Regions from separate parts of the Streptomyces sp. NPDC046308 genome, predicted to be linked through region 1. Evidence: predicted binding sites of a transcription regulator. Region 1 holds the regulator's gene; the other holds the start of a gene.

Region 1 (7,549 bases):
GCTCGTGGACGGCGTCCCGCTGTCCCTGCTCGCCCCGGCCGGGCTCGCCGCGTCCCGCAGGGCCCTCGCGGACGGGCTGCTGGACGCCGGTCCGTACGAGGCCGGGCGGGCCGTCCTGACCCTGCGCGGCCGGCTGCTCGCCGACGCGGTGGTCCGGGACCTGGTCGACTGATCGCCGACTTCGGCACCTCCAGGGGCGTCAGGCCTCACCGCCACCCGTGACGAAGTCGATCAGTTCCTCCACGCGGCCCAGCAGCGTCGGCTCCAGGTCCTTCCAGGACGTCACCCGGGACAGGATGTGCTGCCACGCGGCGCCCGTGTTCTCCGGCCAGCCCAGCGCCCGGCAGACGCCCGTCTTCCAGTCCTGGCCGCGCGGGATGACCGGCCACGCGGCGATGCCCAGCGCGGACGGCTTCACCGCCTGCCAGACGTCGACGTACGGGTGGCCCACGATCAGGACGTCCGGCGAGGTCACCGACGCCGCGATGCGGGACTCCTTCGAGCCGGGCACCAGGTGGTCCACCAGCACGCCCAGGCGGGCGTCCGGGCCCGGGTCGAAGTCGGCGACGACGGCCCGCAGGTCGTCGACGCCCTCCAGGTACTCCACCACCACGCCCTCGACGCGCAGGTCGTCGCCCCAGACCTTCTCGACCAGTTCCGCGTCGTGGCGGCCCTCCACGTAGATGCGCCCGGCCCGCGCCACCCGTGCCCGGGCCCCGGGGACGGCGATCGAACCCGAGGCCGTACGGGAGGGCGCCGACGGGCCCCGGGGCGGGCGGACCAGCGTGACGACCGCGCCCTCCAGCAGGAAGCCCCGCGGCTCCATGGGGAACACCCGCCGCCTGCCGAAGCGGTCCTCCAGGGTCACCGTGCCCGCCTCGCAGGCCACCACCGCGCCGCAGAAGTCCGTACCCGCCACCTCGACCACCAGATCGGGCTCGGCCGCCACCTCGGGCACCGCCCGGGGGCGCTTCCACTGCGGGGTCAGGTCGGGGGAGTACTCGCGCATCCGGCCGACAGTAGGAGAGCGGCCCGCGTCATGTCTCCGACACGCCGAAACGGGCTGCCAGTGTGGCGCGTTGCGCACGGACGAAGGCTCCCGAGACCACCGCTCCGTGACCCGGCACGTACAGTGCGTCGTCCCCGCCGAGCGCGAGCAGCCGGTCCAGGGCGGCCGGCCACTGCCGGGGCGTCGCGTCCGGACCCGCCAGGGGCTCGCCCGACTCCTCGACCAGGTCCCCGCAGAACACGGTCTCGCGCTCGCCCGGCACGAAGACGGCCAGGTCGTGCCGGGTGTGCCCGGGCCCGACATTGGCCAGCAGCACCTGCAGCCCGCCCAGTTCCAGCGTCCACTCGCCCGACACCAGGTGCTTCGGCACCACCAGCAGGTCCACCGCCTCGGCCGCCTCCGCCTCCGCCAGGCCGTGGCGCACCGCGTCCCCGCGCAGCTCCTCACGGCCCGTGGAGAGCAGCGCGTCCAGCCCGACCGCGCCGAAGACCTCGGCCCCGGAGAAGGCGGCACCGCCCAGCACGTGATCGAAATGGCCGTGCGTGAATGCGATATGGGTCACGCGCCGACCCGTCAGCCGCTCCGCCTCGGCCCGCACCTGCGCGCCCTCCCGGAGACAGGAACCGGGGTCGATCAGGAGCACCGACTCGTTGCCCACCACCAGTCCCACGGTGCAGTCCCACACCGGCAGGCGTCGCCGGCCGGCCCGTCCGGTCAGCCGTTCCCAGCCTTCCTCTTCCCAACGCACGTCCATGCCGCGACGCTACCCTGGCGGGCCTCCCTTGCCAGGGTCTCACTACCCGGCCGTACACTGAGCGGGGGATCTCTGGCACTCGAACGGACAGAGTGCCAACGAACCCGGCAGAACACGGCAACGGACCAGAGCTGGAGGTGTGCACGCGATGCTCAGCGAACGCAGACTCGAAGTGCTGCGCGCCATCGTCCAGGACTACGTGGGGACGGAGGAGCCGGTCGGCTCCAAGGCGCTCACCGAGCGGCACCGGCTCGGCGTCTCGCCCGCGACCGTGCGCAACGACATGGCCGTGCTGGAGGACGAGGGCTACATCGCCCAGCCCCACACCAGCGCCGGCCGGATCCCCACCGACAAGGGCTACCGGCTCTTCGTCGACAAGCTGGCGGGGGTCAAACCGCTGTCGACGCCCGAGCGCCGGGCCATCCAGAACTTCCTCGACGGCGCCGTCGACCTCGACGACGTCGTCGGACGCACGGTGCGGCTGCTCGCGCAGCTCACCCGGCAGGTCGCGGTCGTGCAGTACCCGAGCCTGACCCGGTCGACCGTCCGGCACGTGGAGCTGCTCTCGCTCGCTCCCGCGCGCCTGATGCTCGTACTGATCACGGACACCGGACGGGTCGAGCAGCGGCTCATCGACTGCCCGAGTCCCTTCGGCGAGGCCTCGCTCGCCGACCTGCGGGCCCGGCTCAACAGCCGGGTCGTCGGACGGCGCTTCACCGATGTGCCCCCGCTCGTCCAGGACCTCCCCGAGTCCTTCGAGGCCGAGGACCGCGGCACGGTCTCCACCGTGCTCACGACACTCCTCGAAACCCTGGTCGAGGAAGCCGAGGAACGGCTGATGATCGGCGGCACCGCCAATCTCACCCGCTTCGGCCACGATTTTCCCCTGACGATCAGGCCGGTGCTGGAGGCGCTGGAGGAGCAGGTCGTGCTCCTCAAGCTGCTCGGCGAGGCCAGCGAGTCGGGAATGGCCGTACGGATCGGGCATGAGAATGCCTACGAGGGACTGAACTCCACGTCCGTCGTCTCGGTCGGTTACGGTTCGGGCGGCGAAACAGTCGCCAAACTCGGCGTGGTCGGACCGACCCGCATGGACTACCCCGGAACGATGGGAGCGGTACGCGCAGTGGCACGTTACGTCGGACAGATCCTGGCGGAGTCGTAAGTGGCCACGGACTACTACGCCGTTCTCGGCGTGCGCCGCGACGCATCGCAGGACGAGATCAAGAAGGCCTTCCGGCGGCTCGCGCGCGAGCTGCACCCGGACGTGAACCCCGATCCCAAGACGCAAGAGCGTTTCAAGGAGATCAACGCCGCCTACGAGGTCCTCTCGGACCCGCAGAAGAAGCAGGTCTACGACCTCGGCGGGGACCCGCTGTCCTCCTCGGGCGGCGGCGGTGCGGGCGGCTTCGGAGCCGGTGGCTTCGGCAACTTCTCCGACATCATGGACGCCTTCTTCGGCCAGAGTCAGCAGCGCGGCCCGCGCTCGCGGACCCGGCGCGGCCAGGACGCCATGATCCGCCTGGACCTGGAGCTGGACGAGGCGGCCTTCGGGACGACCAAGGACATCCAGGTCGACACGGCCGTCGTCTGCACCACCTGCTCCGGTGAGGGCGCCGCTCCCGGCACCTCCGCGCAGACGTGTGACATGTGCCGCGGCCGCGGTGAGGTCTCGCAGGTCACCCGGTCCTTCCTGGGCCAGGTCATGACCTCGCGCCCCTGCCCGCAGTGCCAGGGCTTCGGCACCGTGGTCCCGACCCCGTGCCCCGAGTGCGCGGGCGACGGCCGGGTCCGCTCCCGCCGCAGCCTCACGGTCAAGATCCCGGCCGGTGTCGAGAACGGCACCCGGATCCAGCTCGCGGGCGAGGGCGAGGTCGGCCCCGGCGGCGGCCCCGCCGGCGACCTGTACGTGGAGATCCACGAGCTGGCGCACCCGACCTTCCAGCGGCGCGGGGACGACCTGCACTGCACGGTGACGATCCCGATGACGGCGGCCGCACTGGGCACCAAGTGTCCGCTGGAGACGCTGGACGGCCTGGAGGAGATCGACATCCGGCCCGGCACCGGCTCCGGGCAGGCGATCCCGCTGCACGGGCGGGGCGTCACCCACCTGCGCGGCGGCGGGCGCGGCGACCTGATCGTCCACGTCGAGGTCACCACCCCGGGCAAGCTGGACGCCCAGCAGGAGGAGCTGCTGCGCCAGCTGGCGAAGCTGCGCGGCGAGGAGCGGCCGATGGGCCAGTTCGCGCCAGGCCAGCAGGGGCTGTTCAGCCGCCTGAAGGACGCGTTCAACGGTCGCTGAGCGGCCGGCGGACACCGCCGAGAGCCCGGCCAGGGGATTCCCCGCCGGGCTCTTCGCATGGGCCCGGCGGCGGCCGGGGAGCGGGGCCGGAAGCGGACTATGCCAGGCGAATGCCATGATTCGGCCCCATGAGCGGGACATGGCACGATGCAGTGCATGTCCTCCGCGCCGAACGGTCTCTCTCCTTACCCGATCGTGCAGGCTCCCATGGCGGGCGGCGCCTCCTGTCCGCCGCTCGCCGCCGCCGTGTGCGAGGCGGGCGGGCTGGGCTTCCTGGCGGGCGGCTACAAGACCGCCGACGGGATGTACCAGGAGATCAAGCAGGTGCGTGCGCTGACCCGGCGCCGCTTCGGCGTCAACCTCTACATGCCGCAGACCGGCTACGTGGACCCGGCCGCCGTGGAGGCGTACCGCGGGCAGCTGGCCGGTGAGGCGAGCTGGTACGCGGTCTCGCTCGCCGAGGAGGACGTCATCGGCACCAGCGACGACGGCTACGACGCCAAGCTCGCCATCCTCCTCGAAGACCCGGTCCCGGTCGTCTCCTTCACCTTCGGCTGCCCCTCCTCCTCCGCCCTCGCCGCCCTGCGCAAGGCCGGTACGTACACGGTCGTCACGGCGACCTCCGTCGAGGAGGCCCGTACGGCCCAGCAGGCGGGCGCCGACGCCGTGTGCATCCAGGGCGCCGAGGCGGGCGGCCACCAGGGCACCCACCGCGACGACCCGCAGGTCGACGGCACGGCGGCCGTGGGGCTGCTCGCGCTGGTGGCCCAGGTGCGGGAGGCCGTGGCCCTGCCGATCATCGCGGCCGGCGGCCTGATGCGGGGCTCGCAGATCGCGGCGCTGCTGGCGGCGGGCGCCGAGGCGGCGCAGTTCGGGACGGCCTTCCTGGCCTGCCCGGAGTCGGGTGCGGACCCCGCGCACAAGAAGGCCCTGACCGACCCGCTGTTCGTCCGGACCGAGCTGACCCGGGCGTTCTCCGGGCGGCCGGCGCGCGGGCTGGTGAACCGCTTCGTGCGCGAGCACGGCCCGTACGCCCCGGCCGCCTACCCCCAGGTCCACCACCTGACCTCGGGGCTGCGCAAGGCGGCCGCCGCGGCCGGGGACCCGCAGGGCATGGCCCTGTGGGCGGGCCAGGGGCACCGGCTGGCGCGGGCACTGCCGGCGGCGGAGCTGGTGGAGGTGCTGGCGGCCGAACTGACCGAGGCACAGAGCACGTTGAAGGCAATGCAGATGAGGAGTGCGTCATGACCGCCCCGGTGTTCGTGGTCGAAGAGGTCCCCGCGGGGGCGGAGTTCGTCCTGGAGGGCCCGGAGGGCCGGCACGCGGTGTCCGTGAAACGGCTGAACCCGGGCGAGGCGCTGGTCCTGACCGACGGCCGGGGCGGCTGGGCGGAGGCCGTCGTCAAGGCGGCGGAGGGCAAGGACCGGCTGGTCGTGGCCGTGTCCTCGGCCGGACTGGAACCGGAACCGGCCGTCCGCATCACCGTGGTCCAGGCCCTGCCCAAGGGCGACCGCGGCGAGCTGGCCGTCGAGACCATGACCGAGACCGGCGTGGACGCGATCGTGCCCTGGCAGGCCTCGCGCTGCATCACGCAGTGGCGCGGGGACCGGGGGGCCAAGTCCCTCGCGAAGTGGCGGGCCACCGCGCGCGAGGCGGGCAAGCAGTCCCGCCGGGTGCGGTTCCCGGAGGTGGCCGAGGCCATGTCCACCAAGCAGGTGGCGGCGCTGCTCGCCGAGGCCGACCTGGGGATGGTCCTGCACGAGGACCGCGACACCCCCTCCCAGGCCCTGGCCACGGCCGCGCTGCCCACCTCGGGTTCCGTCGTCCTGGTCGTCGGCCCGGAGGGCGGCGTCTCCCCGGAGGAGCTGGCGGCCTTCGCCGCGGCGGGGGCCCACCCCTACCGCCTGGGCCGCTCCGTCCTGCGGACCTCCACGGCCGGCACCGCGGCCACGGCGGTCCTGCTGGCCCGCACCGGCCGCTGGGCCTGAGGGGCCGGCCGGTCCCGACGGACCGCCCCGCCTCCCCGTCCCGGGCCCGAAGGGCCGAAACGGCCGCCCGCGGCGGCCGCCCGGCTGGATACGATGCCCGGACCGATCACCATCACGGGAGGCTCAGCAATGGCCGGGGAACCGCAGGCGGACTGCCTGTTCTGCAAGATCGTCGAGGGGCACATCCCCGCGACCGTGGTCCGCGAGACCGAGACCACGGTCGCCTTCCGGGACATCAACCCGCAGGCGCCCACGCACGTGCTCGTCATCCCCAAGGCGCACTACCCCGACGCGGCCTCCCTCGCCGCCGCCGAGCCGGCCGTCGCCGCCGACATACTGCGCGAGGCCGGCCAGATCGCCCTCGACGAGAAGATCGTCGACCACGGCTACCGCGTGGTCTTCAACACCGGCTCCGGCGCCGGGCAGACCGTCTTCCACGCGCACGCGCACGTCATCGGCGGCCGCGGCCTCCAGTGGCCCCCCGGATAGCACGTGTCCGTACGAGAGTTCGTCGTGCTGGGCACCGCCAGCCAGGTGCCCACCCGACACCGCAACCACAACGGATACCTGCTGCGCTGGGACGGCGAGGGCATCCTCTTCGACCCGGGCGAGGGCACGCAGCGGCAGATGCTGCGGGCCGGGGTCGCCGCGCACGACATCAACCGGATCTGTATCACCCACTTCCACGGTGACCACAGCCTCGGACTGGCCGGGGTGATCCAGCGGATCAACCTCGACCAGGTCCCGCACCCCGTCACCGCCCACTACCCGGCCTCCGGACAGAAGTTCTTCGACCGGCTGCGGTACGCCACGGCCTACCGCGAGAGCGTCCCGCTGCGCGAGGAGCCGGTGGCCGCGGACGGGACGCTGGCCCAGGGATCCCCGTACGTCCTGGAGGCCCGGCTGCTCTCGCACCCCGTGGAGTCCTTCGGCTACCGGATCACCGAGCCCGACGGGCGCCGCATGGTGCCGCAGCTGCTCGCGCGGCACGGCATCAAGGGGCCCGACGTCGGCCGGATCCAGCGCGACGGGCGGCTCGGCGAGGTCACCCTCGACGAGGTCAGCGAGCACCGGCCCGGCCAGCGGTTCGCCTTCGTCATGGACACCCGGCTCTGCCCCGGCGTGGACGCGCTCGCCGAGGGCTGCGACATGCTGGTGATCGAGTCGACCTTCCTCGACGAGGACGAGCGGCTGGCCACCGACCACGGGCACCTCACGGCGGGCCAGGCGGGGCGGGTGGCCCGGGACGCGGGCGTACGGCACCTGGTGCTGACGCACTTCTCGCAGCGGTACACGGACCCCTCCGCGTTCGAACGGCAGGCGCGGGCCGCGGGCTTCGAGGGCGAGCTGACGGTGGCGGAGGACCTGGTGCGCGTGCCGCTCCCCAAGCGGGGCTGAGCGGGCGGGTGATCTGCGCCACACTGGGGTTTGGCCCTGCCCCGGGCGGGCAGGGCTGGCAGCTTTCCGCCGGAAACTCATCGGGGAGTACACCGTGA
Region 2 (7,549 bases), 550 kb from region 1:
GGCGGCTTTCCTTCCGTTTGGCACGTGTCTGAGGCTAGATTCCCAATGAGTCATATTTACATCTACTCCGACAGTAGGTGTGGAGACCCTTGGAGACATCGTCCGTATCCGCCTCAGTACCGGCACCAAGAGGACTACCAATGGCAGATTTCTCCCGCCTCCCCGGACCGAACGCCGACCTCTGGGACTGGCAGCTGCTGGCTGCCTGCCGCGGGGTCGACAGCTCCCTCTTCTTCCACCCGGAAGGCGAGCGGGGCGCGGCCAGGAGCGCGCGCGAGGCCTCGGCTAAAGAGGTCTGCATGCGATGCCCGGTCCGCGCGGAATGTGCCGCGCACGCACTCGCCGTCCGCGAGCCCTACGGAGTGTGGGGAGGCCTGACCGAGGACGAACGCGAGGAACTGATGGGCCGCGCCCGGCATCGCCTGATCCCGGCCTCGAGCGCGATCGGGCCGATCGCTCCGGACTGAGCGCTCGACGAAACGTCCGAAGGAACGTTTCTGCGGATCACCTGCACGCCCGGGCGTGTCGCCTCCGGCACCGGAGTTCACTCGTTCGGCCGTACGCACCGGGCCGAGTCCCCGCGTACGGCCAATCGCGCGGCGCGAGCTCCCGGAGCGTGCGCGTGCGCCCGGGCCCCCGAACCGGTCCGCCCGGCGCGGTCGTCAGCGCGTGGCGGCCCGCTCCAGCTCCGCCAGGGTCGCGGCCACGGCCGGGACCCTGGCCAGGTCGGGCAGGGTCAGCGCCACGACCTCCCGCTCGACGGCCGGCTCCACGACGACCGTGCTCACGCCCTTGGCCCGTACGGACTCCACCGCGAGCTCCGGCAGCACCGCCACGCCCAGCCCCGCGCCGACCAGGCCGACCACCGCCGGATAGTCGTCGGTGGCGAAGTCGATGCGCGGGGTGAAGCCCACGCCCTCGCACACCTCCACCAGATGGCGGCGGCAGCGCGGACAGCCCGCGATCCAGGGCTCGTCGGCCAGCTCGGCCATGCCCACGCGCTGCGCCCCGGCCAGCCGGTGCCCGTCCGGGACCAGCCCGACGAGCCGGTCCGTCAGCAGCGGCCGCACCACGAGGTCCTCCCACTCCGCGGCGGAGCCCGCGGCCCCGCCGTAGCGGAAGGCGAGGGCCAGGTCGCAGTCGCCCTCGCGCAGCATCTCCACCGAGCGCGGCGGCTCCGCCTCGACCAGCGAGATCCGGGTGCCCGGGTGTTCGGCGCGCATCGCCGCGAGCGCGGTCGGCACCAGCGTGGAGCTGCCGCTGGGGAAGGACACGAGCCGGACCCGGCCGGCGCGCAGCCCGGCGATGGCCGCGACCTCCTCCTCGGCGGCGGTCAGCCCGGCCAGGATCCCGGCGGCGTGCCGGACCAGGGCCTCACCGGCCTGGGTCAGCCGCATCTCGCGGCCGGTGCGGATGAGCAGCGGCGTGCCGGCCGACTGCTCCAGCGCCTTCATCTGCTGGGAGACGGCGGGCTGGGTGCAGCCGAGCTCACGGGCGGCGGCGGAGAAGGATCCGGTCCCGGCGACGGCGCGCAGAACCCGGAGATGACGTGCCTCGATCACCCTCCGAGCATAAGGCCTGCTTTGACCGCCGCGCGAATCCCTCGGGGACGCTTTGGGTCTCGCCGCCGCTAGCGTGTCCCCATGGGCACCATGCAACTGATCTCCGTGAACCTCGGCCGCGCCGCGGCCGTCGACTACACCGACGCCGAGGGCGGGGTGACGGGCATCGGCAAGCGTCCCGTCCCCGGGCCGGTCCGCGTCAGCGCCCCCGGCCCCAGGGCCACCGGGCGCGGCAGCGGCCTGGAGGGCGACGCCGTCTGCGACCGGCGCCACCACGGCGGCGACCACCAGGCCGTCTACGCGTACGCGCGCGAGGATCTGGACTGGTGGGCCGGCGAGCTGGACCGCGAGCTGCCCGGCGGGATCTTCGGCGAGAACCTCACCACCTCCGGCATCGACCTGAACACCGCGCGGCTCGGCGACCACTGGCGGGTCGGCGCGGACCTCGTCCTCGAAGTGGCCTCGGCCCGCATCCCGTGCCGGACCTTCCAGGGGGTCCTGGGCGAGAGCGGCTGGGTCAAGCGGTTCACCCAGGCCGCCCGGCCGGGCGCGTACCTGCGGGTGATCCGGGAGGGATCGGTCTCCCCCGGCGATCCCGTCGAGATCGTCCACCGGCCGGACCACGACGTGACGGTGGAACTGTGGTTCCGCGCCTTCACCACCGAACGCGCACTGCTGCCGCGCACCCTGGCGGCGGGGGCGGCGATGGAGCCGGAGGCCCACGAGCGGGTGCGGCTGTACATGGAGAAGCACGGGGTCGGCGCCGGGGCGCGGTAGCACCGTCACCCGGGGCGGCTAGGTTGCGCCTATGACGACTGCGTTGATTACGGGATCCACGGCGGGCATCGGCGCCGCCTTCGCCCGGCGGCTCGCCGCCCAGGGGCACAACCTGGTGCTGGTGGCGCGCGACACCAAGCGGCTCGGCGAGCAGGCCACCGAGCTGCACGACCGGCACGGCATCGAGGCCGAGGTGCTGGCCGCCGACCTCTCCACCGAGGAGGGAATCGCGGCGGTGGAGCAGCGCCTCGGCGACCGGACGCACCCGGTGGACCTGCTGGTCAACAACGCCGGATTCGGCAACAAGGGCCGCTATCTCGAGGTCTCCATGGCCGACGAGCTGACCATGCTGAAGGTGCACGTCGAGGCGGTCCTGCGGCTGACCTCGGCCGCCACCGAGTCGATGCGCTCGCGCGGCCGCGGCGGCGTGATCAACGTGGCCTCGGTCGCCGCCTTCGTGCCGCGCGGTACGTACGGGGCGAGCAAGGCCTGGGTCGTGCAGTTCACCCAGGGCGCGGCGCGGGACCTGGCGGGCTCCGGGGTACGGCTGATGGCGCTGTGCCCCGGCTTCGTGCGCACGGAGTTCCACCAGCGCGCCGGCATGGGCACGGACAACATCCCGAACTGGATGTGGCTGGACGCCGACAAGCTGGTGGCGGCGGCCCTGGCCGACCTGGCGCGGGGCAAGACGGTGTCGATCCCGGACCCGCGGTACAAGGCGCTGATGGGCGTGGTGAAGCTGACGCCGCGCGGGCTGCTGGGCGGGATGTCCTCGCGTACGGGCCGCAAGTACGGGCCCCAGTAGCGTCCGTGGCGCGTCGGTGAGCGCGATCTGACGGGAAGCGGCCGCCGGACCGCCAAACGGGCGAACCCTCCCTAAACTGGACATGTCCCATCTCCAGCGGGAGGCGACGCGATGACATTCGTACAAGTGATCGATTACGAGACGAAGCGGTTCGATGAGATGAACGCGCTCATCGACCGCTGGGCGGAGCAGAGCAGCGGCCGGCGCACCGCCACGCACACGATGATCGGCCAGGACCGCGAGGCCCCGAGCCACTACGTGGACATGGTGGAATTCGCCTCGTACGAGGAGGCCATGAAGAACTCTCAGCTCCCGGAGACGGACCGGATGTTCAAGGAGATGGTGGCCCTCTGCGAAGGAATGCCGAAGTTCATGAACCTCGACGTGGTCCGCGACGAGCACCTCAACAAGCAGCTCGTCGACCGCGTGTTCCGGGACGCCGCCATGGAGGGCGACATGAGCGTCCTGGACGAGTGCTTCGCGACGAACTACATCGACCACGACGTCAGCAAAGAGGAACCCACCGTCATCGGACGGGACGCCATGCGCTCGGACATGGAGACCTGGCGCGCCGCCTTCGACATGACCTTCGAGCAGACGGCCCAGCTGGCCGAGGGCGACATGGTCACGACGGTGTGGAACTGGCGCGGCACCCACAAGGGGATGTTCATGGGGGTCGCACCGACCGGGAAGACGTACGAGATGTCCGGGAGCACCACCTTCCGGTGCCTCAACGGAGAGATCGTCGAGGGCTGGTGGCATTACAACCCCGGAGCGCTGCAGCGCCAGATGGGCGGCTCCGGAATGCCCTACGGAACCTGAGGCCCTGGGCCCGACCACGGGGAAGGCCCCGTTCCGCGACTGCGGAACGGGGCCTTCCCTGCGTGGTGCGCGATCAGTGGCTGTGGCCGTGACCGTGGCCGTGACCGGCGTCGCCCTCGTCCTCCGCCGGCTTCTCGACGACCAGGGTCTCGGTCGTGAGCAGCAGGGAGGCGATGGAGGCGGCGTTCTCCAGCGCGGAACGGGTGGCCTTCACCGGGTCGATGACGCCGGCCTTGACCAGGTCGCCGTACTCGCCGGTGGCGGCGTTGAAGCCCTGGCCCTTGTCGAGCTCGGCGACCTTCGAGGTGATGACGTAACCCTCGAGACCGGCGTTCTCGGCGATCCAGCGCAGCGGCTCGACGGCGGCGCGGCGCACGACCGCGACACCGGTGGCCTCGTCGCCCGACAGGCCGAGGTTGCCCTCGAGGACCTTGACGGCGTGGACGAGCGCGGAGCCACCGCCGGAGACGATGCCCTCCTCGACCGCGGCGCGGGTCGCGGAGATGGCGTCCTCGAGACGGTGCTTCTTCTCCTTGAGCTCCACCTCGGTGGCGGCGCCGACCTTGATGACGCAGACGCCGCCGGCGAGCTTCGCCAGGCGCTCCTGCAGCTTCTCGCGGTCCCAGTCCGAGTCGGTGGACTCGATCTCGGCCTTGATCTGGTTGACGCGGCCGAGGACCTCTTCGGAGCTGCCGCCACCGTCGACGATGGTGGTGTCGTCCTTGGAGATGGTCACGCGGCGCGCGGTGCCCAGTACGTCCAGACCGGCCTGGTCGAGCTTGAGGCCGACCTCCTCGGCGATGACGGTGGCACCGGTGAGGGTGGCCATGTCCTGGAGCATCGCCTTGCGACGGTCACCGAAGCCCGGGGCCTTGACGGCCACCGCGTTGAAGGTGCCGCGGATCTTGTTGACGACGAGGGTGGAGAGCGCCTCGCCCTCGACGTCCTCGGCGATGATCAGCAGCGGCTTGGAGGCGCCGGCCTGGATGACCTTCTCCAGCAGGGGCAGGAGGTCCTGGATCGAGGAGATCTTGCCCTGGTTGATCAGGATGTACGGGTCGTCGAGGACGGCCTCCATACGCTCCTGGTCGGAGACCATGTACGGGGAGAGGTAGCCCTTGTCGAAGGCCATGCCCTCGGTGAACTCCAGCTCCAGGCCGAAGGTGTTGGACTCCTCGACGGTGATGACACCGTCCTTGCCGACCTTGTCCATCGCCTCGGCGATGAGCTCGCCGACCTGCTGGTCCTGCGCGGAGAGCGCGGCCACGGCGGCGATGTCGGACTTGTCGTCGATCGGGCGGGCGGTCGCGAGGAGCTCCTCGGAGACGGCCTTGACCGCGGCGTCGATGCCCTTCTTCAGGGCGGCCGGGGAGGCACCCGCGGCGACGTTGCGCAGACCCTCGCGGACCAGCGCCTGGGCCAGCACGGTGGCGGTGGTGGTGCCGTCACCCGCGATGTCGTTGGTCTTGGTCGCCACCTCCTTCACGAGCTGCGCGCCCAGGTTCTCGTACGGGTCGTCCAGCTCGACCTCGCGGGCGATGGTGACACCGTCGTTGGTGATGGTGGGGGCGCCGAACTTCTTGTCGATGACGACGTTGCGGCCCTTGGGGCCGATCGTCACCTTGACCGTGTCGGCAAGCTTGTTGACGCCGCGCTCGAGGGCGCGACGGGCGTCCTCGTCGAACTTCAGGATCTTCGCCATGGGAGCGGTTCAGCCCTCTCGAAAACTCGGGTTTAACGAACTGCGCCCCTCGCCGCCCGGCAATCAGCGGGGTGACCAGGGGCGCAGCTCAAAGCAGTACTGATGAAGAGAATTACTTCTCGACGATCGCGAGCACGTCGCGAGCCGAGAGGACGAGGTACTCCTCGCCGCTGTACTTCACTTCGGTGCCGCCGTACTTGCTGTAGAGCACGATGTCGCCGACGGTGACGTCCAGCGGGAGACGCTGGCCGTCCTCGAAGCGACCCGGGCCCACCGCGAGGACGACGCCCTCCTGGGGCTTCTCCTTCGCGGTGTCCGGGATGACCAGGCCGGAGGCCGTGGTCTGCTCGGCGTCGAGCGGCTGGACCACAATGCGGTCCTCAAGCGGCTTGATGGCAACCTTGGAGCTGGCGGTCGTCACGATCCGACCTCCCCCTTCGGAGATCCGGGGTTAACTGTCTGAGGTGGCGACCAGGTCGATCCGTCGTCGCGGGTGCCGGATCTGCCTGTCGCTGTGTTGGCACTCACCGGGGGTGAGTGCCAGGTGCGAGACTATTCCGGCGATTAGCACTCGGTCAAGCGGAGTGCCAATTCTGGCCGCCGGGGGTGTCGTTTTGCAGCTCAACCGAGTGCCCTGCGGGCGGCTCGGCGGGCGTGGGACGGCCCCAGCGCGGGTGCCCTGCGGGCGGCTCGGCGGGATCCAGCGGGGCTGGTCGACGGGGCCGGCCCGCGACGCGGTGCCCTACGGGCGGCTCGGCGGGTGTGGGGCGGGCCCAGCGCGGGTGCCCTGCGGGGGCTCGGCGGGATTCAGCGGGGCCAGTCGGCGGGGTCGGTCCGCGGAGCGGGTGCCATGCGGGGGCTCGGCAGAACTTTTGCGACGGGCTGGTCGGCGGGGGCGGTCCGCGGTGCCGCGCCGGGATGTCTCCTCGGCTCGCGCCTGCGGGCACGTCACGGCCCCATGGCCTGGGTTGCGCGCTCGTCCTGCGGGGACACCCCGGCACGTTCCCACTCCCCTCCGGCATGGGGCGGGGACACGCAGGAGGGTCCCCGCAGGACGAGCGCGCAACCCAGGCCGCACAACCTGACCACCGCCGCAGGCGCGAGCCGAGGAGACCCTCGTGCGGGGCCCCGACCCACCCCAACGCCGAGCCGCCCGCAGGGCAACCCGCGCTGGGCCCGCTCCACACGCGCCGAGCCGCCCGCAGGGCGTGGGGCGGGGACACGCAGGGGTCGCCGCAGGCCGCACCGCCCGACCAGAACTTCCTGGGCGTCCCGGTCGATCACTTCGCCGAGCTGAACCTGGCCGGTTTCCACCACCTCGCGGGCGCGCTGCGCGGCGTACCGGTGTGCCTGAGCAAGGCCCCGCGGGCCCGCCCTGGGGAGGGGCATCCGGGGGAAGGGGCAATTCACGACACTTCCCGTCGAAGGCTTCGGAAGGAACCATGGGGAGGCCATCAACGTCGTAGATGATATGAAGATAAAGCGCCTCATTACCGAGCAGATCGGACCGAAGGCTTCCGCCGGCTCCGGCGCCCCGTCCTCACCCCCGTCCTCACAGGAGGCGGCACCCTCGCCTTCCCCCAAGGACGGTGGCGGCATCCCGTGCGCGGGCTGAGGCCCCTGACGTCGGCGGGCGCCCGCCGCCGCACGGAGGCGCTGCTCCTGGTCTTCGTCATCGCCATCGCCGTCTTCGGCCACGCCGCCGCGGGCCTCGCCATGAACGACGAGCTGCCGCCCAACCTCGCCGGCTTCGCCATCAGCATGACCCTGCTGTCGCTGGTGGGGCACTTGGGCGTGCGCCGCTTCGCGGCCTACGCGGACCCGCTGGTCTTCCCCCTCGCCATGCTGCTGACGGGGCTCGGGCTGGTGCTGCTGCACCGC

The links. The regulator HrcA, encoded in region 1, represses chaperone genes, less so after heat shock. The targets are predictions, from matches to a motif close to TTNGCACTCNGNNNNNCNGAGTGCNAA.
Region 2: groES (co-chaperone GroES) is a predicted target of HrcA. The motif match lies at 6,233-6,259, and genes of this name have one in related genera.

Annotation. Positions count from the first base shown of each region.
Region 1 covers NZ_JBVJFB010000002.1:547,538-555,086, reverse strand. The annotation lists gene hemW (radical SAM family heme chaperone HemW) at 1-172, shown strand, start outside; gene ACZ6JT_RS09995 (DUF3097 domain-containing protein) at 200-1,009, opposite strand; gene ACZ6JT_RS09990 (MBL fold metallo-hydrolase) at 1,038-1,763, opposite strand; gene hrcA (heat-inducible transcriptional repressor HrcA) at 1,912-2,928, shown strand; gene dnaJ (molecular chaperone DnaJ) at 2,929-4,065, shown strand; gene ACZ6JT_RS09975 (nitronate monooxygenase) at 4,222-5,313, shown strand; gene ACZ6JT_RS09970 (16S rRNA (uracil(1498)-N(3))-methyltransferase) at 5,310-6,053, shown strand; gene ACZ6JT_RS09965 (histidine triad nucleotide-binding protein) at 6,183-6,542, shown strand; gene ACZ6JT_RS09960 (ribonuclease Z) at 6,546-7,451, shown strand; gene ACZ6JT_RS09955 (carbohydrate kinase family protein) at 7,546-7,549, shown strand, end outside.
Region 2 covers NZ_JBVJFB010000002.1:1,101,695-1,109,243, forward strand. The annotation lists gene ACZ6JT_RS12395 (WhiB family transcriptional regulator) at 141-467, shown strand; gene ACZ6JT_RS12400 (LysR family transcriptional regulator) at 663-1,562, opposite strand; gene ACZ6JT_RS12405 (MOSC domain-containing protein) at 1,653-2,339, shown strand; gene ACZ6JT_RS12410 (SDR family NAD(P)-dependent oxidoreductase) at 2,371-3,144, shown strand; gene ACZ6JT_RS12415 (ester cyclase) at 3,256-3,966, shown strand; gene groL (chaperonin GroEL) at 4,040-5,668, opposite strand; gene groES (co-chaperone GroES) at 5,781-6,089, opposite strand; gene ACZ6JT_RS12430 (FtsW/RodA/SpoVE family cell cycle protein) at 7,271-7,549, shown strand, end outside.